DNA from 3 places in the Streptomyces sp. NPDC001714 genome. Region 2 is predicted to be linked to each of the others. Evidence: riboswitches for the same ligand, from Rfam matches in the RefSeq annotation. Region 2 holds a riboswitch; each other region holds the start of a gene.
The links. Region 2 has a riboswitch for cyclic di-AMP ahead of ACFY0P_RS20040 (M23 family metallopeptidase). Riboswitches for the same ligand answer to the same signal wherever they lie in the genome.
Positions count from the first base shown of each region.

Region 1 (9,815 bases), on a different contig from region 2:
CGGGGAACGAGTCCACCGCGAACAGCGGGACCGTACGGCCGCCGTCCTGGAGGCTCGGAGCGTCCACGTCGTAGACGATGCGCTGCACCAGCTGCGGGATGGCCTGGAAACCGGCCGGGCAGCTGCCGTCGGGAGCCTCGAACGCCACGTGGGTGCGGTGGTTGGCGCTGTCGATGTTCCGGCCGTCCCAGCAGCTCTGGAACCTGAACGTGCGCACGACGTCACTGCCGGAGGGGCAGAGCGGGTACTTGTCCTTGAGCTGCCGGTCCTCGTAACCGGTGCAGCTCCAGGAGGCGTTGGCGTTGGCCGGGCCGTTGACGAACGCCTTGGCGTCGCCGGTGATGATGCGCAGCAGCCGGGGCATCTCGGTGACCTTGGAGGTCGGGTTGCCCTCGAAGGTCAGCGTGACCTCCTTCGCCGTGACGATCTGCCCCGCGTTGCCCTCGGTGCCGCCGCCCGGCTTGTCGGCGTCCCGCTCCTGCTTGCCGTTCTGCAGCCGCAGCACGGGCCAGTAGTACGTGGACTTGTCGCCCTGGTCCGCGCAGCTGGTGTCGGCGTTCGCGAGGTCCTGGTCGCTGGCGAAGGCGTTGTTGGACTGGTTGCCGATGTAGTCGTGGAAGTGGTGGGCGCCGTTGGAGACACCGGGCGCGACGATCACGTTGTCCGAGTTGAACAGGCCGTTCGCGTTGACGCCGCAGCTGGAGCTGAAGGTGCCGGTGGAGCCGCCGGGTTGCTCGGCCGGGGTCGCGACGTTCGGCTGGACGGAGGTGATGTCCGCGTAGTCGGAGGCGACCGGGCCGTTGCCGCCCTGGCCGACCGCACCGGTGCCCTGGCTCGGCGCCGCGCTGCCCTGGCCGCTCTGGCTCGGCGTGGCACTGCCCTGGGGCGTGGCCGACTGCCCGTCGCCCTGGTTCGAGGAGCGGAGGGTGCAGGCGGCGAGGTCGTCGAGGCCCTGCGGGCGGTCGCCCTCGCGGGCGATGGCGTCGGAGATGCGCTGGATCGACTCGGACCGCTTCTCCTTCAGCGGATTCATGATCGTCTCGTCGGCGAGGCCGGGGTTCTGCTCGATTGCCGCCGCGGACTGGGTGAGTTGCTGGTAGGCGGCCGCGATCTGCTGGTCCAGCTGGGCGAGTTCGCGGTCGACGTCGGCCCGGGCCGCGTCGGGCACCGCCGTCAGCCGGCTGCCGACGTCGGGGCAGTAGACCGTGGGAGCGGAGAGCACCTGGCCGGTGGCGACCTGGCCCTGCTGGTCCCCGCCGCCCTCGGTGGCCGAGGCGTAGACGTTCACCGCGACCAGTCCTCCGCCGCCGAGCATCAGGGCGACCGCTGCAAAGGTCGCGCGCTGTGCGCCGGTCGGGCGTCTGCGCCTGTTGCGTCTCAAGGTCGTTCCCCTGCGTGTCGTAGGCGGCCGGGCATGGAAATCCCCCGCCCTATACGGCCCACGGCGCCATCGTGTTCAACAGACCCACGAATTCACGGTGACCTCACAGAAAGCGCGTGCCCGGGAGCAGGGTGAACGCGACCGACGGCAACGCCCCGGTGACCCTGCGAATGCAATGGATGCGCGCGAAATGCCGTTCCGTACGGTCGAGTTCCGAACGCTAAGACGAACATCACAAATACGTATCGGACAATAGCCACTTCAACCTTCACACGAGTGACACAAGTTGGCTAAGTTGACGGGCAAGCCGCTCGGCTCCCCCCGGCGAATCCCGTCGGGCCGCGCGGCCTCCGCCGAGTCCGGTGCCCCGCAGGGGCGGATCCGGAGCCGGGGACCCAACCGAACCACTGGGGTGAATCGGCCGACCGTCCGCAAGGGCAGAGGCCGTAGGGCATGCCTTCCGGACTTCACCGCGCCCGAACCCGACAGCTAACCCGGTAGGCGGAGTACGGAAGGAGCACGACCCCTCAATGGCGCCCGAGAGCCGTGACGAGGTTCGACAGCGGATCGACAGCCTCTACGACCAGGCTGAGAACGCCACCGGGAACTACAACGCCACCCGTGCGATGAGCGGGGGCTCGCGCTCACGTGGTGTCCCGCTGTTCAAACGGCCCCGTCGCGACGACCCGGGCCTCGACAACATCGCCCGGGAGTGGTTCGAGGGAGCGCGCTCGAAGCTGGGGCCGAGCGTTCCGGCCGCGCTGCCCACCGACCGGCTGCCCAGCCGGCCCGGCCCGCGCCGGCCCGTCAGCGCCATGGCCGCCGACCTGCTCGGCCAGCTGGAGGACTCGGGCCCGGCCCGGCTGGAGCTGACCGCGGGGCCGTCCGCGCAGAGCGAGATCGAGGTCGTCCGTGAGCTGCCGGCGCGCCCGAAGCTGGAGTTGACGGCGGGGCCCGCGGCGGCGCTGCCCGCGGGGACTATGGGTGGGCCCAGGACGCTGCCCGCCGCCGCGCCGCAGCGGCCTACGCCGGGTACCTCCAAGACCAAGAACCAGCTCAAGCTCGCCAAGGCCCGCGAGATGCTGTCCCAGCGCACCGGGCAGCGGGCGGTCGCCGCCCTCGAACCCGCCCCGGCCCCGATGCCGGTCGCCCAGGCCGCTCCGCCGGCACCCAGCCCCTGGCCCACGCCCGAGGCCCCGGCGCAGCAGTGGCAGGCTCCGGCCGCCGGCATACCGAACCAGCGCACCGGCAGCGGCTCCGCCCGCACCGACTCCCTCGCCGCCACGCGCGCGCTCCCGGCGGTGACCGAGACGGGCGGCATCCCGATCGTGTCCCCGTCGGACACCGGTACCTTCCGCATCATGACCCCGGGCGGTACCGACAGCACCCCGACCCGGGCCCCGGCGGACTCGAGCGGCTTCCGCATCATGACCCCCGGCGGCGCCGACAGCACCCCGACTCAGGCCCCGGCGGACTCGAGCGGCTTCCGCATCATGACCCCCGGCGGCTCGGGCGGCGGGACCTACCAGACCGCGCCCCCCATGGACGCGGGCGCCGCCCAGGCTCCGGCCCCGTCCCCGGGGGACTCCGGCTCCTTCCGCATCATGACGCCGGGCGCCACGGGCTCGTTCCCGATGCCGACCGCGGCCGACGCGGGCGCCTTCCCGACCACGGACCCCATGAGCACGAGCGCCTTCCCGACCGCCACCCCCGCGAACAGCGGCGCCTTCCCGACCGCGGACCCCATGAGCACGAGCGTCTTCCCGACCGCGGACCCCATGAGCACGAGCGCCTTCCCGACCGCGGCGCCCGCGGTTCCCGCTGCCGCTCCCGCCCCGGCCCCGATGGACGCCGGCGGATTCCGGGTCATGTCGCCGAACGCGGCCGCCGCCTACACCGATCTGCCTCCGGCCGCCGCCTACAGCGACGTCCCCCTGGCCACCCCCGACACCGCCTACGCCGTCGGCGCGTACAGCGCAGCGGCCGCCGCCCCCGTGCCGCCCGTGGCCGCCATGCCGCCGGCCGCCCCCTTCGCCGCGGCACCCGCCGCCGACATGTCCGGCGCCTACGCGGCCGGCATGCAGCCCGCCGACGGTGCCTACGCCTACGCCGCCACCACGGCCATGCCCACGGCGACGGCAGACCCCGCCGCCGCGATGCCAACGCCGATGGGGGCACCCATGGCGGCCCCCATGGCCATGCCCGCCGCCGCGATGCCGACGCCCATGCCGGCACCGATGGCGGCACCCATGACGGCACCCCCCGCACCGGCGACGGCCGCGGTGCCGACGGCCATGACCGCGCCGCCCGAGGCGATGATGATGGCCGCGCCCACCATGGCGATGCCCACGGCCGCCCCGGCCCCGGTCGTCACCGCCCCGCTCCCCACCACCCCCCTGCCGACCGCACCCCCGCAGGTCCCCGCCCCGGTGGCCACCGCAGCCGCGCCCGCACCGGGCGCCTACGCCGAACCCGGGGTCTTCCTCCAGCCGGGCGTCACGGCCGAGCCGGGCAAGGCCATGAAGGCGCTGGCGTTCGCGCGGGAGCAGATCGGCCGGCCGTGCGTCTGGGGGGCGACCGGGCCGGGGGCGTACGACTGCTCCAGCCTGACCCAGGCCGCCTGGCGCGCCGCCGGCGTCACGCTGCCGCGCACCGCGCCGGAACAGACCCTGGCCGGCACCCCGATCACGCTGGCCGCGATCGAGCCCGGCGACCTGGTCTTCTTCTTCGACGACGACAGCCACGTCGGGATCTACGCGGGCGGCGGCGCGATGGTGCACGCGCCGAGTCCCGGGGCGCTCATCCGCGAGGAGTCGATCTACAACGCCGGGGAGTCGGCGATCCACCGGGTGATCCGCCCGGCCTGACCCCCTGGCCGTCGGGGTCAGACCCTCCGCCGCCGGGTGCGCCAGCTCTCGTGGTGGTCCAGGAGGGTCTCCTCGACGGGCCGGTAGGCAAGGCCCAGTTCGTGGACGCTGCGGCCGTTGTCGACGCGGAAGCGGATGCCGAGGTGCTTGCGTATGTAGTCCTGGGTGAGGCCGAAGAGCGGGCCCAGGACCCGTACCGGCCCGTGCGGAAGCGCGGTGCGTGGCAGGCGGGGGTCCCAGGGGTGGCGGCTGCGGATGATCCGGGACATCTCGTGGAAGGACGTCATCGTCTCGTGGGCCACGATGTAACGCCCCCTGGCCGCGGGGTTCTCCGCCGCCGCGATGTGCGCGTCGGCCACGTCGCGGACGTCCGCGGTGGTGAAGCTGAAGTCCGGGGCGCCGTAGCAGAAGTAGCCCTTGAACAGCTCGTCGAGCAGGAAGAGGCTGCCGGACTCGGAGGCGGGCGTGAGGGAAGGGCCCAGGATCAGGCCGGGGTTGATCGAGACCATGCGCCAGCGGTCCTGGGCGGCCTCGGCGTCCCAGGCGGCCCGCTCGGCGACCGTCTTGGCGTAGTGGTAGGGGTTGTTCGCCACCGTGCTGGTGGTGTTGAAGTACTTCTCCGTCAGGACCTCGCCCGCCATCGCGCGGACGTCTGCGTAGTCGCCGAAGATCGCGCCCACGGTGGAGGTGAAGACCAGGGTCTCCACCTCCGGCGTGCGCTCCACGCTGCCGAGCACGTTGCGGGTGCCGAGCAACGCCGGGTCCACCAGGTCCCGTTGACCGTCCTTGATCCGTTCCGGCATCAGGAACGGCGAGGCGACGTGGAAGACGGTCGCGCAGCCGCGGAACGCCTCGTCGAAGGACCCGTCCGCCAGCAGGTCCGCCTCGAACAGGGTGAGTCGGCCGGGGAAGGCCTCCTGCAGCTCCCACAGGGGCCGTACCTTCGCCGCGTCGGACGCGCGGCGGACCGTCGCCCGGACCCCGTACCCTCGCTCCAGCAGCCGCCGCACCAGATGGCTCCCGACGAATCCGCTGCCGCCGGTCACCGCGACGGCCGTCTCCCCGCGTGCCTCCACGCTCTCACCCCTCGCCCTCCGGCCACCGCGCCTCGGTGCGCCGCAGAGGACAGGTTGGTGCATGCGCCGGGCACCCGCCAAGCACCGGGAGGCCGCCATGACGTCCCGGAAGCCATAAGCCGGACCCGATACACGTCATAAGATCGGCTTATGAGGTCATAGAGCGGACCCGCGTACTAACTTAGGACTGCCTTAGCTTAGGCTTCCCGTTCGAGATCGCTTGTCCTCACTCGAAGGGAACCTGATCATGCCGCGCCCCCTGCGGGTAGCCATCGTCGGAGCCGGCCCCGCCGGGATCTACGCCGCCGACGCCCTGCTCAAGTCCACGGTGGCCGCCGAGCCCGGCGTGTCCATCGACCTCTTCGAGCGGATGCCCGCCCCGTTCGGCCTGATCCGCTACGGCGTCGCCCCCGACCACCCGCGCATCAAGGGCATCATCACGGCCCTGCACCAGGTGCTCGACAAGCCGCAGATCCGCCTCTTCGGCAACGTGGACTACCCGACCGACATCAGCCTCGACGACCTGCGTTCCTTCTACGACGCGGTGATCTTCTCGACGGGCGCGACCGCCGACCGCGAGCTGCGGATACCCGGCATCGAACTGGACGGCTCCTACGGCGCCGCCGACTTCGTCTCCTGGTACGACGGCCACCCGGACGTGCCGCGCACCTGGCCGCTGGAGGCGGAGAAGGTCGCCGTCCTCGGCGTCGGCAACGTGGCCCTCGACGTGGCCCGCATCCTCGCCAAGACCGCCGACGAACTGCTCCCGACGGAGATCCCGCCGAACGTCCACGAGGGCCTCAAGGCCAACAAGGCCCTCGAAGTACACGTCTTCGGCCGCCGCGGCCCGGCGCAGGCGAAGTTCTCCCCGATGGAGCTGCGGGAGCTGGACCACTCCCCCAACATCGAGGTCATCGTCGATCCCGAGGACATCGACTACGACAAGGGCTCGATCGAGACCCGGCGCGGCAACAAGCAGGCCGACATGGTCGCCAAGACCCTGGAGAACTGGGCGATCCGCGACGTCGGCGACCGCCCGCACAAGCTCTTCCTGCACTTCTTCGAGTCCCCGGCCGAGATCCTCGGCGAGGACGGCAGGGTCACCGGGCTGCGCACCGAGCGCACCGCCCTCGACGGCACCGGAAACGTCAAGGGCACCGGCGAGTTCAAGGACTGGGACGTCACCGCGGTCTACCGCGCGGTCGGCTACCTCTCCGACAAGCTGCCCAAGCTGCCCTGGGACATCGAGTCGGGCACCGTCCCGGACGAGGGCGGCCGGGTCATCGAGGAGTCCGGCAGCCACCTCCGGTCGACCTACGTCACCGGCTGGATCCGGCGCGGCCCGGTCGGCCTCATCGGCCATACCAAGGGCGACGCCAACGAGACGGTGTCCAACCTGCTGGACGACTACGCCAACGGTCGCCTGCACACCCCCGAGGCGCCCGCGCCGGAGGCCGTGGACGCCTTCCTCGCCGAGCGCGACGTCCGCTTCACCACCTGGGAGGGCTGGTACAGGCTGGACGCCGCCGAGAAGGCGCTGGGCGAGCCGCAGGGCCGCGAGCGCGTCAAGCTCGTGGAGCGCGAGGACATGCTCCGCGAGAGTGGCGCATGACGCAGCGCTGATACGTGAGCACTGAGGGAGGGGCCGGGCGGAGCGCCGCCGGCCCCTCTCCCACGCGGCCGGGCGGCGTGAACGGGGCCCGCCCCTAGCGGATGGGCGGGCGGGCCCCGTTCGCCGCACCATTGTGCGGGGCGGGCCGGAACACGGGCACGGGTGAACCGGCGTCGTATGGCGCACTCGGTTCGCACCCCGGGTGCGGGGCGCACTCGACGCGCGCGGGCGGCCCCGCCCTATGAGACACGCTCCCGGGCGGCGATACTGGAGCACGCACTCCTCTCCCACCAGCAGATTGGCCCATGTCGAACTCCGCCACCGACCGTGCCGTCCTTCCGCCGACCGTCTGGGCCGCCCGCGGCCGTCACACGGGTCCGGACTCCGAGGAGGTGATCCGCAGGATCCTGCGCAGCCGCAAGGAGTCCGGTGCCCTCGACGACTTCGCGGAACCCGCCGTGCCCGAGAACTCCGCCCGGCGCGTCCTCGAGGCCCGCTGGCGCGTCGACGACGGCACCGTGACGGTGCGCGCCCGGCTGGCCCTCGCCGTCGACCCGCAGGGCCGGCAGGCGGGCCGGGAGTGGCAGCTGGTCGCCGAGGCCGACCGCCCCTGGGACGAGGCCTGGCCCTCCCCGGCGGCGATGTTCTGGCCCGACGGCGAGGAGGCCGGTGACGGCGGCGAGGCCGCCTGGGACTACCACCCGGTCGTGGCCGGGGTCAGACTCCGCACGGTCAACCCGCTGCCCGCCGACGACAAGGACATGCGCCGCGTGCTGCGGGACGCGGCGAAGGACGCCTGGTGCGTCAACCTCGTCGTGCACGAGGCGATGACCCCCGACGCGCTCGGCCGGCTGCCGCTGGTCCGGCAGCTGCCGCCGGGCCTCGCGCACCGCGTCGTGGAGCACCGGGCCGCGCCCCAGCAGTTCCGTGCCGTCAACTGGGCGCTGCGCGACCTCGGTGTCGAGGTCCCGCGGGGCGGCGCCGTGCTGCTGCCCCCGGACCCGGCGCCGTCGGGCTACGACGCGCAGGGGTACGCGGTGCGCAGCGTCTTCCTGGACGGCTCGGAGCCCACCGAACTGATCGCCGCCGTGCGCCGGTTCGCCGCGCTTCCGAAGCCCGCGCCGCAGGGCGCCGAGGAGGCGCTGGCCGATCTGCGGGACAACTGGACCCTGATGACCCTGGAGGAGGAGCTGGCCCGCGAACGGGGGCGGGTCGCGCAGTACGCCGAGGCGCTGGAGGCCATGACCAGGTCCCGCGACCTGTACCGGGAGGCCGCCGAGCGGGCCGACGAGGCGCTCGCCGCTCTCCGCGACAACCCCGCCCCGGCCGCCCCGGCACCCCAACCCGCCTCTCCCTTCCAGCAGTTGACCCGCGCCTTCAAGGGGCTGCGGACCCCGAAGGAGAGCGCCGAACCCGCGGCCATGCCCGAGGACGAAACCGGGAAGACGGACCAGTGAGAGACCCCGGGCCGGATCGGGGCCGGACGACAGGACAGCCATGGACACCACCACGACCGTGCTCGTGATCTGCGCGATCGTCGCCGCGGCTCTGCTGGCCGGCGCCGTCGCCGTGCTCGTACGGCTGGTCCGCACCCGGCGCACCCTGCGCCGGGCCGGGCTGCCGACCGGCTCGCGCTGGGTGTTCTGGGGCGCCGTTCTGTATCTGGTGCTCCCCACCGACCTGCTGCCCGACCCGATCTACCTGGACGACATCGGCGTCCTCCTGCTGGCCCTGCGCTCGATGCGCGCGGCCCTGCCGGCTGCGGAGGAGCCGGAGCTCTGACCCGCCGCCGTCCACCTGACGGGCGTCCGCCGTGACGGCCCGGGCGGTGCCGGCGGGGCGCCGAGCGGATCGTGTCGCGGGGGTGCGTTTTCGGGCCGTCGTGACGCATTCTTGCTGTGTCACCCACCCGGCGGTGCGCGGACGAGGCAGGACCCGATGAACGGGAGCGGCGAGCACGTGGGCCGGGCGCGTGAGCGGCTGACCGCGCTGCTGGTCGAGGCCTCGACCGGCGCCCTGGGCGCGGCGGGCGCCCACGTCGCCGGGGTGTACCTGCGCTCCGGCACCCCCGGGCTGCTGCGGCTGGCCACGCTGGTGGGACTCCCCGGGCCGCTGTTCAGACCCTGGTGGCGGCTGCACGTGGACCGGCCGTTCCCGGTCGCGGACGCCTACCGGCTCGGGACGCGGGTGGTGCTCCCCAACGCCACCGAGATGGTGCGCCGCTATCCCCAGTTCGCGGCGGGCCTGCCGTTCCAGTTCGGTTCGGTGTACACGCCCGTGCCCGGGACGGAGCCGTCCTTCGGGGTGCTCACCGTGCTGCTTCCCGGTACCGCGGACACCGTGGACGAGCTGCCGGACCTGGACCGGCTGTCCCGGCTGGCCGAGCGGCTGGGGACCGGGCTGCGCGAACTGGTGGCCGAGGAGGGCGACGCGGCGGTCGCCTGGGAGGGCGAGCCGGTGTGCGTACGGCCGCCCGCGCCCCGGCCCGGGGCGGCCCGGGTGGGCCGATTCACCTGGGATCCGGCCACCTCGGCGGTGCACGCGGACGACCGGCTGCACGCCCTGCTCGGCATGGCGCCGGGGGACTTCCCCGGTACCGGCGCCGAGCTGGCCGTGGCCGTGACGCCCGACGACGCGGGCGACGTGCTGACCGCGCTGCACGAGACCGCGGCCGGCAAGCCGCCGCACGCCCCGCTGCGGGTGCGGGCCGCGGACGGCGCCCCGCTGCTGCTGGAGCTGTGGCCGCCGCCCGGCGCCGTCGACCCGTCGCTGGTCTCCGGGATCGTCGTCGACCCGGGCCCGTCCGCCGCCGCGGACGGAGCGGCCGATCTGCTCCCCGAGGGCGTCTTCTGCCTGGACCGCTCCGGGGTCGTCCGCTA
Region 1 covers NZ_JBIAUL010000002.1:296,999-306,813, reverse strand. Annotated here, with positions in the region: gene ACFY0P_RS05930 (DUF1996 domain-containing protein) at 1-1,315, opposite strand, end outside; cyclic di-AMP (ydaO/yuaA leader) riboswitch at 1,723-1,901, shown strand; gene ACFY0P_RS05925 (C40 family peptidase) at 1,912-4,248, shown strand; gene ACFY0P_RS05920 (NAD-dependent epimerase/dehydratase family protein) at 4,266-5,324, opposite strand; gene ACFY0P_RS05915 (FAD-dependent oxidoreductase) at 5,572-6,936, shown strand; gene ACFY0P_RS05910 (hypothetical protein) at 7,242-8,393, shown strand; gene ACFY0P_RS05905 (YkvA family protein) at 8,434-8,718, shown strand; gene ACFY0P_RS05900 (SpoIIE family protein phosphatase) at 8,875-9,815, shown strand, end outside.
Region 1: it holds a riboswitch for cyclic di-AMP, as region 2 does, so the genes downstream of both, ACFY0P_RS05925 (C40 family peptidase) here and ACFY0P_RS20040 (M23 family metallopeptidase) in region 2, are expected to answer to the same signal.

Region 2 (9,815 bases):
GGTTCGGGAACGCGGCGGGCAGGGCCACCGGCTCCTGCTCCTGGCCGTCGTAGTTGGGCGCGAAGTCGACCGTGTCCTCGTCGATCGACTCGGTCATCAGGCTGGTCGCCTCGGCCATCCGGCACTCGGTGTACCGCATGGCGGCCGGCGGGTCGTCGTTGCCCAGCGAGCCGAAGTTGCCGTGGCCGTCGACCAGCGGGACGCGCATCGAGAACGGCTGGGCCATGCGCACCAGCGCGTCGTAGATCGACGAGTCGCCGTGCGGGTGCAGCTTGCCCATCACCTCGCCGACCACGCGCGCGCACTTCACATAGGCGCGGTCGGGGCGCACGCCCATCTCGTTCATCTGGTAGACGATCCGGCGGTGCACCGGCTTGAGGCCGTCGCGGGCGTCCGGCAGGGCGCGCGAGTAGATGACCGAGTACGCGTACTCGAGGTAGGAGCCGCGCATCTCGTCCACGACGTCGATGTCGAGGATTCTCTCCTCGAACGAGTCGTCGGGCGGCGGGGTCTTCGTGCTGCGGCGGGCCATCGCTGCCGGCTCCTTGCTCATGCGTGAACGGGATCTGACGCGGACCATTGTGGACCGCGGCACTGACAACCCGGGCCTGGACCCGGTCTCCGCGGCCCGCCCCGATGCCCGGAGGCCGCCCGAAGCGCGGCCCGGAGACATTCGAGAGCGGGTCGGACGCAGGCTACGCGATCCACCCGCGCGATCCGCTGTGGGCGTACGTCGTGCGGGAACTTCGCCCGGTCCCCACACGCTTGCATACAGTGGCAGGACCGGCAGAAAAACCGCGGTTCGGGACCGCTTCCGCGAGCGAAGGGACGTACATGCCCATGGGTCACACGACCACGGCCGAGACAGGCTCAGGAGGCCTGGCAGCGACCGAGCACCGCTTGGCCAACGGTCTGCGCGTGGTGCTCTCCGAGGACCACCTGACCCCGGTCGCGGCGGTCTGCCTCTGGTACGACGTCGGTTCCCGGCACGAAGTCAAGGGGCGTACCGGCCTGGCTCACCTTTTCGAGCACCTGATGTTCCAGGGTTCCGCCCAGGTGAAGGGCAACGGCCACTTCGAGCTCGTCCAGGGCGCCGGCGGCTCGCTCAACGGCACCACCAGTTTCGAGCGCACCAACTACTTCGAGACCATGCCCGCCCACCAGCTGGAGCTCGCGCTCTGGCTGGAGGCCGACCGCATGGGTTCGCTGCTCGCCGCCCTGGACGACGAGTCGATGGAGAACCAGCGGGACGTCGTCAAGAACGAGCGCCGCCAGCGCTACGACAACGTGCCCTACGGCACGGCCTTCGAGAAGCTGACCGCGCTCGCCTACCCGGAGGGCCACCCGTACCACCACACGCCGATCGGCTCGATGGCCGACCTGGACGCGGCCACCCTGGAGGACGCGCGCGCGTTCTTCCGCACCTACTACGCGCCCAACAACGCGGTGCTCTCCGTGGTCGGCGACATCGACCCGGAGCAGACCCTCGCCTGGATCGAGAAGTACTTCGGTTCCATTCCGGCGCACGACGGCAAGCCGACCCCGCGCGACGGCTCGCTGCCCGCCATCATCGGCGAGCAGCTGCGCGAGGTCGTCGTGGAGGAGGTTCCGGCGCGGGCGCTGATGGCCGCCTACCGGCTCCCGGAGGACGGCACGCGCGCGTCCGACGCGGCCGACCTGGCCCTCACCGTCCTCGGCGGCGGCGAGTCCTCCCGCCTCTACAACCGCCTGGTGCGGCGCGACCGTACGGCCGTCGCGGCCGGCTTCGGCCTGCTGCGGCTCGCCGGGGCGCCCTCCCTGGGCTGGCTGGACGTGAAGACCTCCGGTGACGTCGAGGTGCCGGTCATCGAGGCCGCCATCGACGAGGAGCTCGCCCGGTTCGCCGAGGAGGGCCCGACGCCCGAGGAGATGGAGCGCGCCCAGGCCCAGTTGGAGCGCGAGTGGCTGGACCGGCTGGGCACCGTCGCGGGCCGCGCGGACGAACTGTGCCGCTTCGCCGTCCTGTTCGGCGACCCGCAGCTCGCCCTGACCGCCGTCCAGCGCGTCCTGGCGGTCACCCCGGAGGAGGTCCAGGAGGTCGCCAAGGCCCGCCTGCGCCCCGACAACCGCGCGGTGCTCGTCTACGAGCCGTTGTCCGCGGACTCCGCGGAGCACACCCAGGAGGCGGGCCGCGGCGAGGACCCGGAGCAGGAAGCGACCGTAGAGGCCGGCAACGAGAACGAGGAGACGGCCAAGTGACCGAGCTCGCCACCATGGACTTCCACCCGCAGCCGCAGCCGGGCGAGGCCAGGCCCTGGGCCTTCCCGGCCCCCGAGCGCGGCACTCTGGACAACGGCCTGACGGTGCTGCGCTGCCACCGCCCCGGCCAGCAGGTCGTCGCCGTCGAGGTGCTCCTGGACGCCCCCCTGGACGCCGAGCCGGCCGGCCTGGACGGCGTCGCCACGATCATGGCGCGCGCCTTCTCCGAGGGCACCGACAAGCACTCCGCCGAGGAGTACGCCGCCGAGCTGGAGCGGGCCGGCGCCACCCTCGACGCGCACGCCGACCACCCCGGCGTCCGGATCAGCCTGGAGGTCCCGGCCTCCCGGCTCGCCAAGGGCCTCGGGCTGCTCTCCGACGCGCTGAGGGCGCCCGCCTTCGCCGAGAGCGAGGTCGAGCGGCTGGTGCGCAACCGCCTCGACGAGATCCCGCACGAGCTGGCCAACCCCAGCCGCCGGGCCGCGAAGGAGCTCTACAAGGAGCTGTTCCCGACCACCGCGCGGATGTCCCGCCCGCGCCAGGGCACCGAGGACACCGTCGAGAAGATCGACGCGCCCGCCGTCCGCGCGTTCTACGACCGGCACGTCCGTCCCGCCACGGCCACCGCGGTTGTCGTCGGTGACCTGACCGGCATCGACCTGGACGAGCTGCTCGGCGAGACCCTGGGTGCCTGGAGCGGCTCCCCCGCCCAGCCCCGCCCGGTCCCGGCCGTGACCGCCGACGACACCGGCCGGGTCGTCATCGTGGACCGCCCGGGCGCCGTCCAGACCCAGCTGCTCATCGGCCGCGTCGGCGGCGACCGGCACGACCGCGTCTGGCCCGCCCAGGTGCTCGGCACCTACTGCCTGGGCGGCACCCTCACCTCCCGCCTGGACCGCGTCCTGCGCGAGGAGAAGGGCTACACCTACGGCGTCCGCTCCTTCGGGCAGGTCCTGCGGTCCGCCCCCGACGGCAGCGGCGCCTCCATGCTCGCCATCAGCGGCTCCGTGGACACCCCCAACACCGGTCCGGCCCTGCAGGACCTGTGGACGGTGCTGCGCACGCTCGCCGCCGAGGGCCTCACGGACGCCGAGCGCGACGTCGCCGTGCAGAACCTCGTCGGGGTGGCGCCGCTCAAGTACGAGACGGCGGCGGCCGTCGCCGGCACCCTGGCCGACCAGGTCGAGCAGTACCTGCCCGACGACTTCCAGGCCCTGCTGTACCGGCAACTGGCCGCCACCGGCACCGTGGAGGCCACTGCGGCGGTCGTGAACGCCTTCCCGGTGGACCGCCTGGTGACCGTCCTCGTCGGCGACGCGGCACAGATCAAGGAGCCCGTCGAGGCGCTCGGGATCGGCGAAGTCACGGTCGTCGCCGCGGAGTAGCGGCACGCGCGTGTGCGGAGCCCTGGTGACCGTCCGGTCACCAGGGCTCTGAAATGTCTGAATTGGGGCGGAGGTTGCCTGTCTGCCCTGTGGGATGCGCTACAAAAGCCGTGATCCGTTTGAGCATGGAAAGCACGCCCTCGTAGGTTCTTCCGGGCTGTCCGTCAGGCATCGCGCCGCGTCCGCGGCACCGGACAGCCATCGCCGAGTCCCCGTACGGCGCGAGCCAGGGGAGCCGGGGACCCACGTAGTCCCTGGGGTGAATCGGGCGCCCACGCGTGTCGTGAGGGGGCCCGTAGGAGACCTTCCTGCTCCGAACCCGTCAGCTAACCCGGTAGGCGAGAGGGAAGGAAAGGACCAGCCTCTACATGGCGTTCATGTGCGCCTCCGGGAAGCACCGTCGTCCCGGCCGGGTGAAGCGCACCACCGCGCAGGCCGCCGGCATCGCGGCCCTCACCACCACCGGTGTCGTCGGCACCGTCTCCGCCGCCCCGGCGCTCGCCGCCGAGAACTCCGTCGAGCAGACCGGCCTCACCCCGGTCATCACGATCAGCGACTCCGTCGCCGAGCAGATCGACGCCCAGGCCGCTGCCCAGAAGGCGGTCGCCGAGCGCCAGGCGGCCGAGGAGGCCGCCCGCAAGAAGGCCGCGGAGCAGGCCAGGAAGGAGCGCGCGGCCAAGGCACGCGCCGCCCGTGAGGCCGAGCGCAAGCGCCTCAACACCTTCGTCGCGCCGATCAGCGACTCCTACGTCTCCACCGGCTACAAGACCGGCGGCTCCCTGTGGTCCTCCGGCACCCACACCGGCATCGACTTCCACGCCGCCAGCGGCACTGTCGTGCACGCGGTCGGCAGCGGCACGGTCGTCTCCACCGGCTGGGGCGGGGCGTACGGCAACGAGATCGTCATCAAGATGGCCGACGGCATGTACACCCAGTACGGCCACCTCTCGTCCATCGGCGTCTCGGTGGGCCAGAAGGTCACCCCGGGCCAGCAGATCGGCCTCTCCGGCTCGACCGGCAACACGACCGGACCGCACCTCCACTTCGAGGCCCGTACGACCCCCGAGTACGGCTCCGACGTCGACCCGGTCGCCTACCTCCGCAAGCACGGCGTGGACGTCTGAGGGAGCTGGACGCGGGTCCGGCAGCGCCCGTTTCAGGGGCGTCACCGCAGCGCCCCTTCAGGGGCGCGGGGAACTGCGCGAGCAACCCCACGCACCCGCACCCGACCACCGAGGCGCCGACGACAACCCGTGAGATCTTCCGAAGCCCCGGCCGCAGTACCGGGGCTTTCGTCGTATTCGTGCCCCCGCTGTCCAAAATATATCCCTGGATTCCGGCCCCCCGTCGGAAATTCCGGCTCATTGCAATAGAGTCACGGAACGAGCGCCACTCGGCGGCGTTTCACGGGGATTAAGGCGGAGGTCGGACATGCGTATTCCGGCGCACTCGGTATGCACGGCGATCCGGGACGACATCGTCGCGGGTGTCTACGAGCGCGGCAGCCGGCTCACCGAGGAACTCCTGGCCCGCCGCTACGGGGTCTCGCGCGTCCCCGTCCGCGAGGCCCTGCGCACCCTGGAGGCCGAGGGCTTTGTCGTGACCCGCCGGCACGCGGGCGCGTGCGTCGCCGAACCGACCGAGCAGGAGGCCGCCGACCTGCTGGAGATGCGCATGCTCCTGGAGCCGCTCGGCGCCTCCCGGGCCGCCCAGCGCCGCACCGAGGCCCATCTCAAGGTGCTGCGCGGACTGGTCAGGCTGGGGCAGGAGCGGGCCAGGCGGGGCAACAGCGAGGACCTGCGCTCCCTGGGCGGCTGGTTCCACGAGACCCTTGCGCAGGCCTCCGGCAGCCACGCCCTGACCTCGACGCTCACCCAGCTGCGCCACAAGATCGCCTGGATGTACACCGTGGAGACGCCCGCCAACCCCGTGGAGTCCTGGACGGAGCACGGCGCCATCGTGGACGCGGTGGCGCGCGGCGACGGCGACCGCGCCCGGGCGATCACGGCCCTGCACACCGAGCGCTCGACGGTCTCCCACCGGCTGCGGTTTCCCGGCGCCACCGAACGGGCGAACGGTGTGAGGACTTCGCAACACCCCGTAAACATGTCGGGCCTGCGGCATTAACACGCGCGCCGTATACAAAGAGGTGTTATTCGGCGGGGGCTGTTTTCCGTGCCCGAATTCATGCGCGCCGGGAATTGACGGTCGCGCTTGTTTCGTGTGCGCGCGGTAAAGCCGGGCGCCCGGGCCTCCGCAAACTCCGGGGCGGGGCCTTCGTAAAGCCGTGTGCGGTCCCGTCGTGAAGTCATGTGCGGCTGTCATGGAATTGCGGCATGTGACGGACGGCCCGGGTGGGGCGGCGGGAAGCGGCGAGGCCGCGCCACCCCCGAGGGGGTGGCGCGGCCTCGGACCGTGCGGGCGCCGGGCGCTCAGACGGTCTCGGGGAGCTCCTCGAGACCCTCGGCGACCAGCTTGGCCAGGCGGTCGAGGGCCGCGTCGGCGCCCTCGGCGTCGGAGGCGAGGACGATCTCCTCGCCGCCCTGGGCGCCCAGTCCCAGGACAGCCAGCATGGAGGCCGCGTTGACGGGGTTGCCGTCGGCCTTGGCGATCGTCACCGGGATACCTGCGGCCGTGGCGGCCCGGACGAAGATGGAAGCGGGGCGGGCGTGGAGACCCTCGGCCCAGCCGACGTTGACGCGGCGCTCAGCCATGTGATGCTGCCCTTCGGTGTTCAGGGTTGTCTAGACCAGTTTCCCATATCGTGAAGCATGCCCGGAGGGGACGTGAACCCCTCCGGGTGTGTCGCCGGACCGCGGCCTCGGTCCGACGTCCGTCCTCCACAGACTGCCTCGCGACGTTGTCGGACGCGAGCCGTACTCTGGGGCCCATGCAGACCCCGGCGGACCCGCAGGACCGGCACGAGTACCCGTCCCACTGGGAGGCTGACGTGGTGCTGCGCGACGGGGGTACCGCGCGCATCCGGCCCATCACCGTCGATGACGCCGAGCGCCTGGTCAGCTTCTACGAGCAGGTCTCGGACGAGTCGAAGTACTACCGCTTCTTCGCGCCCTACCCCAGGCTCTCCGCCAAGGACGTCCACCGCTTCACGCACCACGACTTTGTGGACAGGGTGGGACTCGCGGCCACCATCGGCGGCGAGTTCATCGCAACCGTACGCTATGACCGCATCGGCGCCGACGGAACGCCCGCCTCCGCGCCCGCCGACGAGGCCGAGGTCGCGTTCCTCGTCCAGGACGCCCACCAGGGGCGGGGTGTCGCCTCCGCCCTCCTCGAGCACATCGCGGCCGTCGCGCGCGAGCGCGGGATCCGCCGCTTCGCCGCCGAGGTGCTGCCCGCCAACACCAGGATGATCAAGGTGTTCATGGACGCGGGCTACACCCAGAAGCGCAGCTTCGAGGACGGTGTCGTCCGGCTGGAGTTCGACCTGGAGCCCACGGACCGCTCCCTCGCCGTGCAGCGCGCCCGCGAGCAGCGCGCGGAGGCCCGTTCGGTACGACGCCTGCTGGCACCGGGGTCCGTGGCCGTGATCGGAGTCGGCCGCGCGCCCGGCGGGGTCGGCCGCAGCGTCCTCGGCAACCTGAGGGACGCCGGTTTCACCGGCCGCCTGCACGCCGTGAACCAGGCCTTCCCGGACGACCTCAAGGAGGTCGACGGGGTGCCCGCGCACCGCTCGGTGCGGGACATCGACGGGCCTGTCGACCTCGCGGTGGTCGCCGTACCCGCCGAGCACGTGCCCGAGGTCGTCACCGAGTGCGGCGAACACGGCGTCCAGGGGCTCGTGGTCCTCGCCGCCGGCTACGCGGAGAGCGGACCCGACGGCCGCGAGCGGCAGCGCGCGCTCGTCCGGCAGGCCCGCACGTACGGCATGCGGATCATCGGCCCCAACGCCTTCGGGATCATCAACACCGCGGCCGACGTCCGGCTGAACGCCTCCCTCGCACCCGAGATGCCCCGCCCCGGCCGCATCGGCCTGTTCGCCCAGTCCGGCGCCATCGGCATCGCCCTGCTGTCGCGGCTTCACCGGCGCGGCGGCGGCGTCACCGGCACCACGGGCGTCTCCACCTTCGTCTCCTCCGGCAACCGCGCGGACGTCTCCGGCAACGACGTCCTCCAGTACTGGTACGACGACCCCGAGACCGACGTCGTCCTCATGTACCTGGAGTCCATCGGCAACCCGCGCAAGTTCACCCGCCTCGCGCGGCGGACGGGGGCGGCGAAGCCGCTGGTCGTGGTGCAGGGCGCCGGGCAGGCGCCGCCGGGCCACGCGGTACGGGCGACGCGGCTGCCGCACGCCACGGTGTCCGCGCTGCTCAGGCAGGCCGGCGTGATCCGCGTCGACACGATCACCGAGCTGGTCGACGCCGGGCTGCTGCTCGCGCGGCAGCCGCTGCCGGCGGGGCCGCGGGTGGCGATCATCGGCAACTCGGAGTCGCTCGGGCTGCTGACCTACGACCGGTGCCTGGCCGAGGGGCTGCGGCCGGCCCGGCCGCTGGACCTGACGACGCGGGCGAGTGCGGCGGACTTCCACCGGGCGCTGTCGCGGGCGCTGGCCGACGAGTCGTGCGACGCGGTGGTCGTCACGGCGATCCCGACGATCGGGGAGGGGGCGGTGGGGGACGCGGAGCTGGCGGAGGCGCTCAGGTCGGCGGCGGAGGGGGTTCCCGGGAAGCCGGTGCTCGTGGTGCACGTGGAGCTCGGGGGGCTGGCGGAGGCGTTGTCGGCTGCGGGCCGTACCGCACCGCAAGCGGCTGCGCCGGCACCCGGCACCGGTGGCGGTGCCCACCCCTTCCGCCCTGCGGAACGCCTGCCCACCGAGGTACCAGCGAAGCTCCCCACCCCCCACACCCCCTACTCCCGTCTCATCCCCGCCTACCCCGCCGCCGAGCGGGCCGTTCGGGCGCTCGCCGAGGCTGTCAAGTACGCGCAGTGGCAGCGGGAGGCCGCCGAGCCCGGGAAGGTGCCCGAGTTCGACGACATCGACGAGCGGGGCGCCGCCGAGCTGATCGGCGCGCTGCTCGAGCGCGGCGAGGGGCTCACCATCGGCGTCGAGGAGACCTGCCGGCTGCTCGGCAAGTACGGCATCGGCGTGCACCGCGCGCTGCCCGCCCCCACCCCCGATGCCGCCGTCGCAGCCGCCCGTGACCTCGGCTACCCCGTCGCCCTCAAGGCCACCGCTCCTCACCTGCGCCACCGCGCCGACCTGGGCGGGGTGCGGCTCGACCTGGCGGACGAAGAGCAACTGCGCCGGGCGTACGAGGAGTTGAGCGAGTTGTTCGGGCCGCCCGAGGAGCTGCGGCCGGTGGTGCAGCGGATGGCGCCCCGGGGTGTCGACACCGTCGTACGCGCCGTGATCGACCCGGCCGCCGGGGCCGTGGTGTCCTTCGGCCTCGCCGGGGCCGCCTCGCAGCTGCTCGGCGACATGGCGCACCGGCTGGTTCCGGTCACCGACCGGGACGCCACCTCACTGGTGCGTTCGATCCGGACCGCGCCCCTGCTGTTCGGGTGGCGCGGCTCGGCCCCCGTCGACACGCCCGCCCTGGAGGAACTGCTGCTCAGGGTCTCCCGGCTGGTCGACGACCACCCCGAGGTGGTCGCGGTCACCCTGGAGCCGGTCGTGGTCGCCCGGCAGGGCGTGAGCGTCCTCGGTGCCACCGTCCGCCTCGCACCACCGCCGGCCCGCGACGATCTGGGACCCCGCACCCTGCCCGCCTACTGACCGCCCACCGGCCGCGTCGAACACCCGCCCACCTCGGCGGCGTTCGACGCGGCCGCGCGCGACGGCGGCGGCGTCGGACGCGAGCGCGCACGACTGGCCCGGGTCCCCTTGCCCACGGATTAGGATGGACGCCATGGCCAAGACCAGTACGACGACCCAGGGGCTGCGTGTCGCGATCGAGCGCAGCGGCTACTACCCGGCCCTCGTGGCCGAGGCGGTGGAGGCCGCCATCGGCGGCGAGCCGATCCGGTCGTACCTGGTCCACCAGGAGACGACGTTCGACCAGAACGAGGTGCGGCGGCACGTGACCGTCCTCGTCCTCACCGGCAACCGCTTCATCGTCAGCCACACCGACGAGCAGGCCGCCGACAGCACCTCCCCGACGCCGTACGCCACCACCTCTACCGAGTCGGTCAAGCTCGGCCGGATCTCGTCGGTGGTGGTGAGCCGGG
Region 2 covers NZ_JBIAUL010000007.1:151,499-161,313, forward strand. Annotated here, with positions in the region: gene ACFY0P_RS20025 (DNA topoisomerase (ATP-hydrolyzing) subunit A) at 1-532, opposite strand, end outside; gene ACFY0P_RS20030 (M16 family metallopeptidase) at 835-2,238, shown strand; gene ACFY0P_RS20035 (M16 family metallopeptidase) at 2,235-3,623, shown strand; cyclic di-AMP (ydaO/yuaA leader) riboswitch at 3,816-3,979, shown strand; gene ACFY0P_RS20040 (M23 family metallopeptidase) at 3,992-4,747, shown strand; gene ACFY0P_RS20045 (GntR family transcriptional regulator) at 5,055-5,750, shown strand; gene ACFY0P_RS20050 (HPr family phosphocarrier protein) at 6,056-6,337, opposite strand; gene ACFY0P_RS20055 (GNAT family N-acetyltransferase) at 6,514-9,363, shown strand; gene ACFY0P_RS20060 (DUF5998 family protein) at 9,488-9,815, shown strand, end outside.

Region 3 (9,815 bases), on a different contig from region 2:
GTTGACACCGCCCCACCGCCCTCCTGATACTGACCCACTGTTCAGTAACACCGTTTCTTCACACCGCTCCCGAGGAGCCCCCGTGACCGCTCCCCTGATGTCCCTGGTCTGGACCGACCACGTCACCGGCCGCCGGGGATTCCTGGTCGTCGACCGGCTGGTGCGGGGTGTGGCCAGCGGCGGCCTCCGGATGCGGCCGGGCTGCACCCTGGAGGAGGTGACCGGGCTCGCGCGCGGAATGACGATGAAGGAGGCCCTGCACTACAACCCCGAGGGCCGCTACGTTCCCCTTGGCGGCGCCAAGGGCGGCATCGACTGTGATCCGCAGGACCCGGGGGCGTACGCCCTGCTGGTCCGCTACCTGCGCGCCATGCGGCCGTACGTGGAGGGTTTCTGGACCACCGGCGAGGACCTCGGGCTCACCCAGGACCTGGTGGACCGGGCGGCGGCCGAGGCGGGGCTGGTCTCCTCGATCCAGGCCGTGTACCCGCTGCTGGACGACGAGGCGGCGGCCCGGCGGCGGCTGGCGGACGCCTTCGCCGTCGAGGTGGACGGGATCGGCCTCGACGAGCTGGCCGGCGGCTGCGGAGTCGCCGAGTCCGCCCTGACGGCGCTGGACCGGGCCGGGGTGCCCTACGCGGGGACGCGGGTCGCCGTGCAGGGCCTCGGCACGATGGGCGGGGCCACGGCGCGGTTCCTCAGCCACGCGGGGCTCACGGTCGTGGCGGTCGCCGACGTCAAGGGCACGATCGCCAACCCGTCGGGGCTGGACGTCGAGGCGCTGCTGCACGCGAGGGACGCGTACGGCACCGTCGACCGCGCGGTGCTGCGCTACGGAGACGTGGAACTGCCGGGTGACGCCTGGCTGTCCGCCGACGCGGAGGTGCTGGTGCCGGCGGCGGTGTCGTACGTGGTCGACGCCGCCAACGAGCACCTGGTCACCGCCCGCTGGATCGTGGAGGCGGCCAACATGCCGGTGCTCCCCGAGGCGGAGGAACGGCTCACCGCGCGCGGGGTGACCGTGCTGCCGGACGTGGTGGTCAACTCGGGCACCAACGCCTGGTGGTGGTGGACCCTGTTCGGCGACATCGGCCCCGACGCCGACGAGGCGTTCGCCCACATCCGCCGCTCGATGCGGGCCCTGGTGGAGCTGATGCTGGACCGCGCGGAGTGCGACGGCACGACGCCCCGCGCCGCGGCCCACGCCCTGGTGACCGACCGGCTGCCGGTGATCGCGGAGCGCTTCGGCTGGTACCGGTGACGGATCAGCGGCGTCCGAGAGCAGTCGCGAGCAGCAACGCGCTCAGGGCGGTGAGGCTGGTGCCCTGCCGGCCGAACGCGTCGAGCAGGGGCGCGGCGACCGCCGGGACGGCTATGGCGGCCGGCAGGAACGTGCCGCCCCGGGGCAGCGGCCGGCTCACGGCCGGGTGTCACGGGTGAGGACGACGGCGTAACGGCACTCGGCGTCGGTGGTGTTGGCGAAGACCCGCTCGGCCGGTGCGCCGAGTTCGATGGTGTCGCCGGCATCGAGTTCGTGGACCGTGTCGCCGTCGTGGAAGGTGAGCCGGCCGTCGAGGACCCAGACGAGCTGTCGTACGAAGGCGAAGGCCGCGGCCGGGTAGGGCACCCGGGCTCCGGCGGGCAGCCGGATCTCGGCGATCTCCGCCGGGAAGCGCGGGCCGGTGACCTGCCGGCGTCGGTAACCGGTGCCGGGGTCGCGCCACTCGGCGGCGTCGGCGCCGCGCCGCACGCCCGGGGTGTCGGCCACGGGCTCCTGCACGTCCTGCGTGCCTTCCGCGAGGGCCAGCAGCGAGGCGACGCTGAGCTGGAAGGCGGCGGACAGCTTGCCCAGCACGACCGCGGTGGGGCTGCTCTCGCCGCGTTCGATCCGGCTGATCATCGCCGGGGAGACACCGGAGGCGTCCCCGAGCTGCGCCAGCGTCCAGCGGCGGCGCTCCCGCTCGACGCGGACCCGGGCGGCGATCTGCCGCGCCAAGGCGTCCGCCGGTGGTTCTACTATGTTGGACATGAATCCAATATATGAGAGAAGCGTGGTGACGGTACGGCCGGCCCGGCCCGGTGACGAGGAGGCCGTCCGTGCGATCCGCAACCACGCGATCGAGCACTCGACGGCCCTGTGGACCGAGACCCCGCAGTCTCCCGCCGAGGGCGCGGCCTGGTTCGCCGCCCACCTCGAACGCGGCTCGGCCCTCGTGGCCGAGACGGCCGACGCACCGGGCGAGGTGGCCGGGTTCGCGGTCTACGGCCCGTGGCGCGCGCTGGACGGCTACCGGCATACGGTGGAGAACTCCGTCTACGTCCGCGAGGGCAGCCATGGGCTGGGGGTCGGCTCCGCGCTCCTCGGCCCGCTCATCGCCTCGGCGCGCGGGGCCGGTCACCATGTGATGATCGCCGGCATCGAGGCCCGGAACGCCGCGTCGATCCGGCTGCACGACCGGTTCGGCTTCGAGCACGTCGGCACCGTCCGCGAGGTGGGCACCAAGTTCGGCCGCTGGCTGGACCTGACGATCATGCGGCTGCCGCTGGCCTGGGACGGCGACGCGGCCGGGGGGACGACCGATTAGGGTGACCGCGTGGCGAGAGTGCGGTTGAGCGTGGCGGAGCGGCGGGAGGAACTGCTGCGGGCCGCCATCGAGCAGATCGAGGCGCGGGGCGTGGCGGCGGTGCGGATCGCCGATGTGGCCTCGGCCCTCGGCGTGAGCAACGCGCTGGTGCTGTACCACTTCTCGACGAAGGAGAAGCTGGTCGCCGCCGCCTTCACCTATGCCGCCGAGGACGACCTGGCGCATCTGCGCAAGCTGCTGGGCCGCCGCACGTCGGCGCTGCGCCGGCTGCGGGCCGCGGTGCGCTGGTACGCGCCGACCGGCCAGGCCAAGGGCTGGCGGCTGTGGATCGAGGGCTGGGCGGTGGCGTTGCGGGAGCCCGCGCTGCGGGATGTCACCAAGGGCCTGGACCAGCAGTGGAAAGCGGCGATCGCCGAGGTCATCGCCGAAGGGGTGGCCGCGGGCGAGTTCCGGTGCCCCGACCCCACGGCCGCGGCGCTGCGGCTGACCGCGCTGCTCGACGGGCTCGCCGTCCAGCTGACGTCCTACCCCGGCGCCGTACCCCGGGCCCGGGCGCAGGAGTGGGTCGACGAGGCGCTGGCACGCGAACTGGGGCTGCTGCCCGAGCAGCGGTAAGGGGCGACCCGCCATGAGGCCACCCCTTACCCGCCGGTTGCGCCTCAAGCCACCGAAGCGATCCGCATCTTGATGTCGTCCGGGGAGAGCGCCCCCTTGGCCGTCACGTGGTCGCCGGACGACTCGCCGCGCAGCCGGCGCCCGATCCACGGGACGAGGTACTCGCGGGCCCAGTGCACGTCGTCGCGGCGGACCTCCAGGGTGCCGCGGGGCGGCAGCGGGGGCCATGGCTGGTCAGGGTCGGCCGGCACCTCGATGCCGAGCACCTGCCCTGCGCGCAGGGCCACGCGCGTGTGCCCCTCGGGGGACAGGTGCAGGCGGTCGCCGTCCCAGGCCCGCCGGTCCTGCACGGTCTTGAGGGACCACAGGTCCAGGACCGGGCAGCCGTACCGGTCGGCGATGGCCCGGACATGCCCGTTGTACGTGGCGATCTTGCCGCGCAGATGCTTGAGGACGGGCACGCCCCGGGTGTCGAACCCGGTGGTCACCAGCACCGTGCCGACGGCCTCGGTCAGTTGGGCCACGGCCCGCTCGAACCGCTCGGCCACCTCGTCGGGGTCGGTGCCGGGGCGGATGATGTCGTTGCCGCCCGCGCAGAAGGAGACCAGGTCGGGGGCGAGTTCCAGGGCCTGCGGCACCTGGTCCGCCACGATCTGGTCGAGCAGTTTGCCGCGCACGGCGAGGTTGGTGTAACTGAAGTCGCCTTCGGGCCGCCGGTCCGACAGCAGTACCGCGAACCGGTCGGCCCAGCCGACGAACGCCCCGTCGGGGCCGGGGTCGCCCACGCCCTCGGTGAAGCTGTCCCCCACCGCCGCGTACGACCCGATCACTGATGCATTGTCACTCTTCGCGTCGTCTCCCACATCGGACCATGATTCACCTTCGACTGTGACCTACGCGACCGTAATAAGGGGTTGACGCTCGGTGAGATAAGACACTTTTAAATACTTTGCCAAGCCCGGAATAAGGCCCTGATCAGCGACGTTGAGGAGTCGATCGCCAGACGCGGAAGTCGTTGATCCGAAAGTGGCTCCAGGTGGTCCGGAACGCGAAGTGCCCGCCGGTATAAGGCTCCGGGTCGGTGTAGTCGAACACCAGCCGACCGTTGTTCCACCATCGCACGGCCGGGCCGTCGGAGAGGATCCGGACGTGGTTGGGTTCGTTGGCGACGAGCAGCGGCTCGGTGTAGTCGTAGATCAACGGACGCACACCGGGCTCGCCGACGTAACGGCGCAGTCTGGTCGTGGTGTTGTAGTTGGCGCCATAGCCGGCGTAGTACGTCGTGAGGTAGTCGTACTCGGCGAGGGCGCCCCCGCGCGGGGTGGCGAACAGGTCGTCCGGGGAGCGGACGTCGGTGGCGTTCCAGAAGTTGTTGAGGTCCGAGACGCGGTCGTCGGCACCGCCCGCCGAGACCGGGGTGGCGGTGTACTCCAGGACGTACGGTCCTTCGAGCCGGCGCCGGAACCAGAGGGTCGCGCCGGCGGGCACGTCGACCTCCAGGGTCCCACGCGAGGCGGTGACCGTACCTCCCTGCTCCAACTCCACGAACCACTGGCCGAGGCCGTGGCGGAAGTCGTCGTGGGCGAGCAGCCGACGGCGCCGGGGCGCGGCAGTCGCGGGCACGGCGGGGCCGAGGGCCGCGAGGGCGGCTCCGGCGGCCAGGGTTCCGAAGGCTCGGCGGGTGGTCGTCATACGGCGGGTTCCCTCCGCGGTGCGGGAATGATGGAAAGCGCTTGCACCAAACGGGTTCACTGTGCCGCCGCGCTGCCGCCCCTGTCGATGCCCTGAGCACTCCCGCCACGAGAAGGACATACCGAAGGCCGGACCCGGGGATCGGGGGTCCGGCCTTCGGAGTGCGTGTCGGACGAGTGGAGGCGCCGGGTCAGCCGACGGCGACACCCTTGGAGCGGAGGTAGGCGACCGGGTCCACGTCCGAGCCGTAGTCGGGGGTGGTGCGGATCTCGAAGTGGAGGTGCGGGCCGGTCACGTTGCCGGTCGCGCCGGAGAGGCCGACCTGCTGGCCCACGGTCACGGTCTGGCCGACCGAGACGGAGAGGGCGGAGAGGTGGCCGTACTGCGCGTAGTAGCCGTCGGTGAGCCGGATGACGACCTGGTTGCCGTAGGCGCCGCCCCAGCCGGCCGTGACGACCGTGCCGGCGCCGGCGGCCTTGACCGGGGTGCCGGTCGGGACGACGAAGTCGACGCCCGTGTGGTAGCCGCTGGACCACATGCTGCCGGCCACGTGATAGCCGGTGCCGACGGCGCCGCCGGCGACCGGGAGGGTGAAGCCGGAGGCGGTCGTCGCCGAGCCGTCCGAGCCGTCCGAGGACGAGGATGAGGATGAGGCCGAAGACGAAGACGAAGACGAGGTGGACGACTGCGGGTTCGACTGTGGCTGCCAGCGGGAGCCGGAGCCCGTTGCGTCCGTCGTCGCGGCGTGCCGGCCGCCGAGGGCGAGCTTGAGGCCGGGGTGGATCAGCGAGGGGTTGTCGCCGACGGCCTGCCGGTTGTCGGCGTAGAGCCGGTGCCAGCCGCCGCGGACGTTCTGCTCGCGGGCGATCTTCGAGAGATAGTCACCGGGCACCACCGTGTAGATGCGGTGCGCGGAATGCGCGGCCCCGGAATTCCCGGCGAGCGCCTCCTTCACCGCGGTCTTCTGGACCGCCGGAAGCGACTGCGTGGCCTTTTCGGAAACGGACTGCGTAGTGGCCGCGTGGGCGCCGGTGGCCCCCATGAGCGGCAGAGCCAGCGCGGCGCCACCGGTTCCGGCGACGGCCATCGAGCGGGTGAGACGCTGGGACTTGGGGCGGCGGTGCTTACCCTTCGCGGGCATGACGCATTCCTCTCCGGCGCCTGCGAGGTGAGCTGTCGGGTTCGGGCTGGAGCTGCCCGGCCACGCGGGAGAACGTGACTACACCCCAAGCCGTCCCGGGAACCGGAACAGGCGGTCTTACCTGGTGGGTCCCCCGCTCCTGCCGGGCACGGGTGAGTGTGTGTGGGGACTCCGGGCGGCGGCAGGATTCGGCGTTCCGACCGGATGTGTGGCGAACGTAAGCGAGTAGGACGGACGTGGACAAGCGGCCGGTTCCACCCGTCCGTGTTTCACTTGATCCCTTGTCGGAATTCCCGGTCACCCTCCGTGAATTCCGGCCTGTTCGGTGTTCCAATCCTCTTGCGAAGCACTGGAATTACGTGAGCATGACGCGCGACGGACGGTCACGAATATGACGCTCCTCACGCACGTCATGCCACGTCCTCTTATTTCAGAGCTAGCTATAACGAAGGCATCAATTCGGGCAGATGCATCAGATGCGGCGGAGTCGGATGACTGCCGCATCCAGGTCACCCGTGAGTCCGGTGCGCAGCCCGTGGTGCAACAGAACGGCACCCCGGTGCACTTCGCCCGTTTCGCGGCATTCGTACGAGGCTGTGGGATCGAGTCCCTGCAGCCTGAGCGCCGGCGCCGGTTCGCCGTAGCTCTGCGCCTGCAACCAGGCGAGGACGGCGGTCTCGTCGCCGAGGGTGTACTGCACCGCACTGAGCCCACCGGCCGGCGGCCGCAGCCGGAACTGGTCGCCGCGCTGCACCAGGGGCCGGATCTCCTTGTAGAGCTCCACCCAGCGGCCGGCCTCGGCGAGCTCCTCCTCGGTCCACCGCGAGAGGTCGCCGCCGACCCCGAGCGCACCGGCCATGGAGCTGATGAACCGGAAGCGCAGGCTGCTGACCCTGCCGTTGAGCTGGTGGTTCGGGCTGTCGGTGACCCAGGCGGACATCACCCGGGCGGGGTGGATCTGACTGAACCCGTGCTGGATGGCGAGCCGGTCCAGCGGGTCGGTGTTGTCGGAGGTCCACACCTCGTCGGTGCGGCTCATGATGCCGAGGTCGATCCGCCCGCCACCGCCGGAGCACGACTCGATGGCGACGTTCGGGTGGGCCGCGCGAAGCCGGTCGAGCAGGGCGTACAGCCCGCGCACGTGGTCGACCCACAGGCGCTGCGGGTAGGGCTCGCCGGGCCAGCCCGCGTCGGTGAAGCACCGGTTGAAGTCCCACTTGACGTAGTCGATCGGGGCGCTGGACAGAAGGGCGTCGAGCTGCTCCCAGAGATACTCCTGGACGTCCTCGCGCGCGAGGTTGAGGATGAGCTGATTGCGGAATTCCGTCCGCTTTCGTCCCTGCTGGTACTGCACCCAGTCGGGGTGGGCGCGGTACAGGTCGCTGTCCGGGTTGACCATCTCGGGCTCGACCCAGATGCCGAACTGCATGCCGAGGGCGTGCACGTAGTCGGCGAGGGGCTTGAGGCCCTTGGGGAAGCGGTCCGGATTGGGCGTCCAGTCACCGAGGCCGGCGCGGTCGCTGGTGCGGGCGCCGAACCAGCCGTCGTCCACCACGAACAGCTCGACGCCGATCGCGGCGGCCCGGCGGGCGAGGGTCGCCTGCTGCTCCTCGGAGATGTCGAAGGTGGTGGCCTCCCAGGAGTTGAACAGCACCGGCCGGTCCTGGTCGGCGTCCGGGATGATGTACGCCCGCTGGTAGGCGTGCCAGGCACGGCTGGCCCCGCCGAAGCCGCCGTCGCTCCACAGGCCCGCGAAGACGGGGCTGGTGTACGACTCGCCCTCGGCCAGCATCAGCAGGCCCGAGTCGTCGTAGCCGGCGCCGCCGGTGATCTGCACGCGCGCGTCGGGGAGCTGGGCGACCGCGATCCGCCAGGAGCCGGACCAGCCGAGGGCGCAGCCCCAGACCTCGCCGCGCTCCTCGGTGGCGTCGGTGTCGAGGGCGACCCAGGGCAGGTGCTGGTGGCCGGTGTGGCCGCGGCGGCTGCCGATGACCTTCTCGCCGTAGGTGAGCGGGGCGCTGGTGAGCCGGGACTCGGCGGCCCAGCGGCCGTGCAGCTGGGAGAGCCGCCAGCCCTCGCGGTCGGGGAGCGTCCAGGTGGCGGGGTCGGCCCGCAGCAGCTCCACGCGCGTGTGCGCCTCGTTGTCGACGGTCACCCAGCGCTCGACGACGTCGCCGCGCATCCGGTAGTGCAGGGTGATGACGATCCCGTCGTCCGTGAAGCGCAGCCGGAGCCCGTCCTCCTCGACCTCGTACGCGTCGAAGGTCCACTCGGTGCCCCGGCGCTCCTCGGTCCGCACGGACAGCGCGGGACGGACGAAGCGGGGGCCGCCCTCGACGGGGTACTCCTCCCGGCCGTCCAGGGTGGACTCGAAGGGCCAGTAGCCGGGCAGTGCCCGGGTGCTGAGCTCCTCGGCGTCGGCGAGCCGGATCCTGGGCCCCCAGTGCAGGTGGAGCAGTTCGTCGGCCTCCGTCAGATGCAGCGCGTAGCTGCTGCCGGGGCCCGACAGGAGCCAGGTACGACCGTTTTCGGCGATGTCCACCATCGAGAAACCTCACACAGGGGCCAACAGATCCGCTCAAGCCCCAACATCATCAATGGCCACGGGCTCCGGAAGCAAGGGGCATGGGCCGCACGTGCGATGCCTGTGGACAACTCATTGCCCGTGGAAACCGATGTCGTATGGTCGATCCAGTGCCCGTCGACGAGCAGCGCCGACGGGGCCGGCCGGGAGGAGCCCCCCGTGACGCAGCAGGTCCCGTCGACCGAGCCCGAGCTGGCCGGGGTGCGCAACTTCCGTGACGTGGGCGGCCTGCCGACCGGGGACGGGCGCCGGGTGCGGCCGGGTGTGCTGTTCCGCAGCGGGCATCTGGCGCACGCGACGGAGCAGGACGCGGAGTTCCTCGCCTCGCTCGGCCTGCACACGATCTTCGACTTCCGCAACGCGGCCGACCAGAAGCTGGAGGGCCCGGACGTCGAGCTGCCCGGTGTGCGGAACCTGAACCTGCCGCTGACCGACCCGGCGCACGGCGCGGACTTCTGGAAGATGGTCCGTGAGGGGGAGATCGACCAGCTGCGCGGGCTCCTGGGGGAAGGCAAGGCGGCGGCCCGGATGGTCGGCTCGTACCGCACGATCGTCAAGGACCGCACCGACGAGCACTCGCGCGTGCTGCACGCGCTCGCCGAGGACAGCGTCCCGGCGCTGATGCACTGCGCGGCCGGCAAGGACCGGGCGGGCATCTCCATAGCCGTGACGCTGCTGGCGGTGGGTGTGGAGCGGGACGCGATCCTCGCCGACTACCTGGAGTCCAACGCCAAGCACCGCCGCTACAAGGTGCGGCGCAGCGGCGGCGGGGACAGTGCGTACAGCCCCGAGGTGATGGACCTGCTCAGCCCGCTCTTCGACGCCCGCGCGGAGTACCTGTCGGCGGCCTTCGAGAGCATCGAGGAGACGTGGGGCGACGTCGACACCTACCTGGAGCAGGGCCTGAAGCTGACCCCGGAGACCCGGGAGCGGCTGCGCGAGCGCCTGCTCGACTGAGGCCGGGCGGAGGGCGGCGGCTCAGCCCTTGCCGCCGAGGGCGAACAGCAGGTAGAGGAAACCGGCCAGTACGTGCCCGACGGCGAGGTAGATGACCAGTCGGATCCACAGGGACCGGGGGAACTTCTCCTCGATGTTGCTCACGGCATCTCTCCAGTGATCGGTCCCAGGCACAGCGCGGCCGTGGGACTCTGCAGCAGGGTATGGACGAACAGGAGCTCGACCCCGTCCTGATCCTCGG
Region 3 covers NZ_JBIAUL010000014.1:96,205-106,019, forward strand. Annotated here, with positions in the region: gene ACFY0P_RS32435 (Glu/Leu/Phe/Val dehydrogenase dimerization domain-containing protein) at 83-1,261, shown strand; gene ACFY0P_RS32440 (hypothetical protein) at 1,266-1,421, opposite strand; gene ACFY0P_RS32445 (helix-turn-helix domain-containing protein) at 1,418-2,029, opposite strand; gene ACFY0P_RS32450 (GNAT family N-acetyltransferase) at 2,028-2,585, shown strand; gene ACFY0P_RS32455 (TetR/AcrR family transcriptional regulator) at 2,595-3,200, shown strand; gene ACFY0P_RS32460 (SGNH/GDSL hydrolase family protein) at 3,245-4,030, opposite strand; gene ACFY0P_RS32465 (DUF6250 domain-containing protein) at 4,176-4,892, opposite strand; gene ACFY0P_RS32470 (peptidoglycan DD-metalloendopeptidase family protein) at 5,083-6,033, opposite strand; cyclic di-AMP (ydaO/yuaA leader) riboswitch at 6,038-6,198, opposite strand; gene ACFY0P_RS32475 (alpha-galactosidase) at 6,506-8,578, opposite strand; gene ACFY0P_RS32480 (tyrosine-protein phosphatase) at 8,777-9,574, shown strand; gene ACFY0P_RS32485 (DUF6126 family protein) at 9,596-9,718, opposite strand; gene ACFY0P_RS32490 (helix-turn-helix domain-containing protein) at 9,715-9,815, opposite strand, start outside.
Region 3: it holds a riboswitch for cyclic di-AMP, as region 2 does, so the genes downstream of both, ACFY0P_RS32470 (peptidoglycan DD-metalloendopeptidase family protein) here and ACFY0P_RS20040 (M23 family metallopeptidase) in region 2, are expected to answer to the same signal.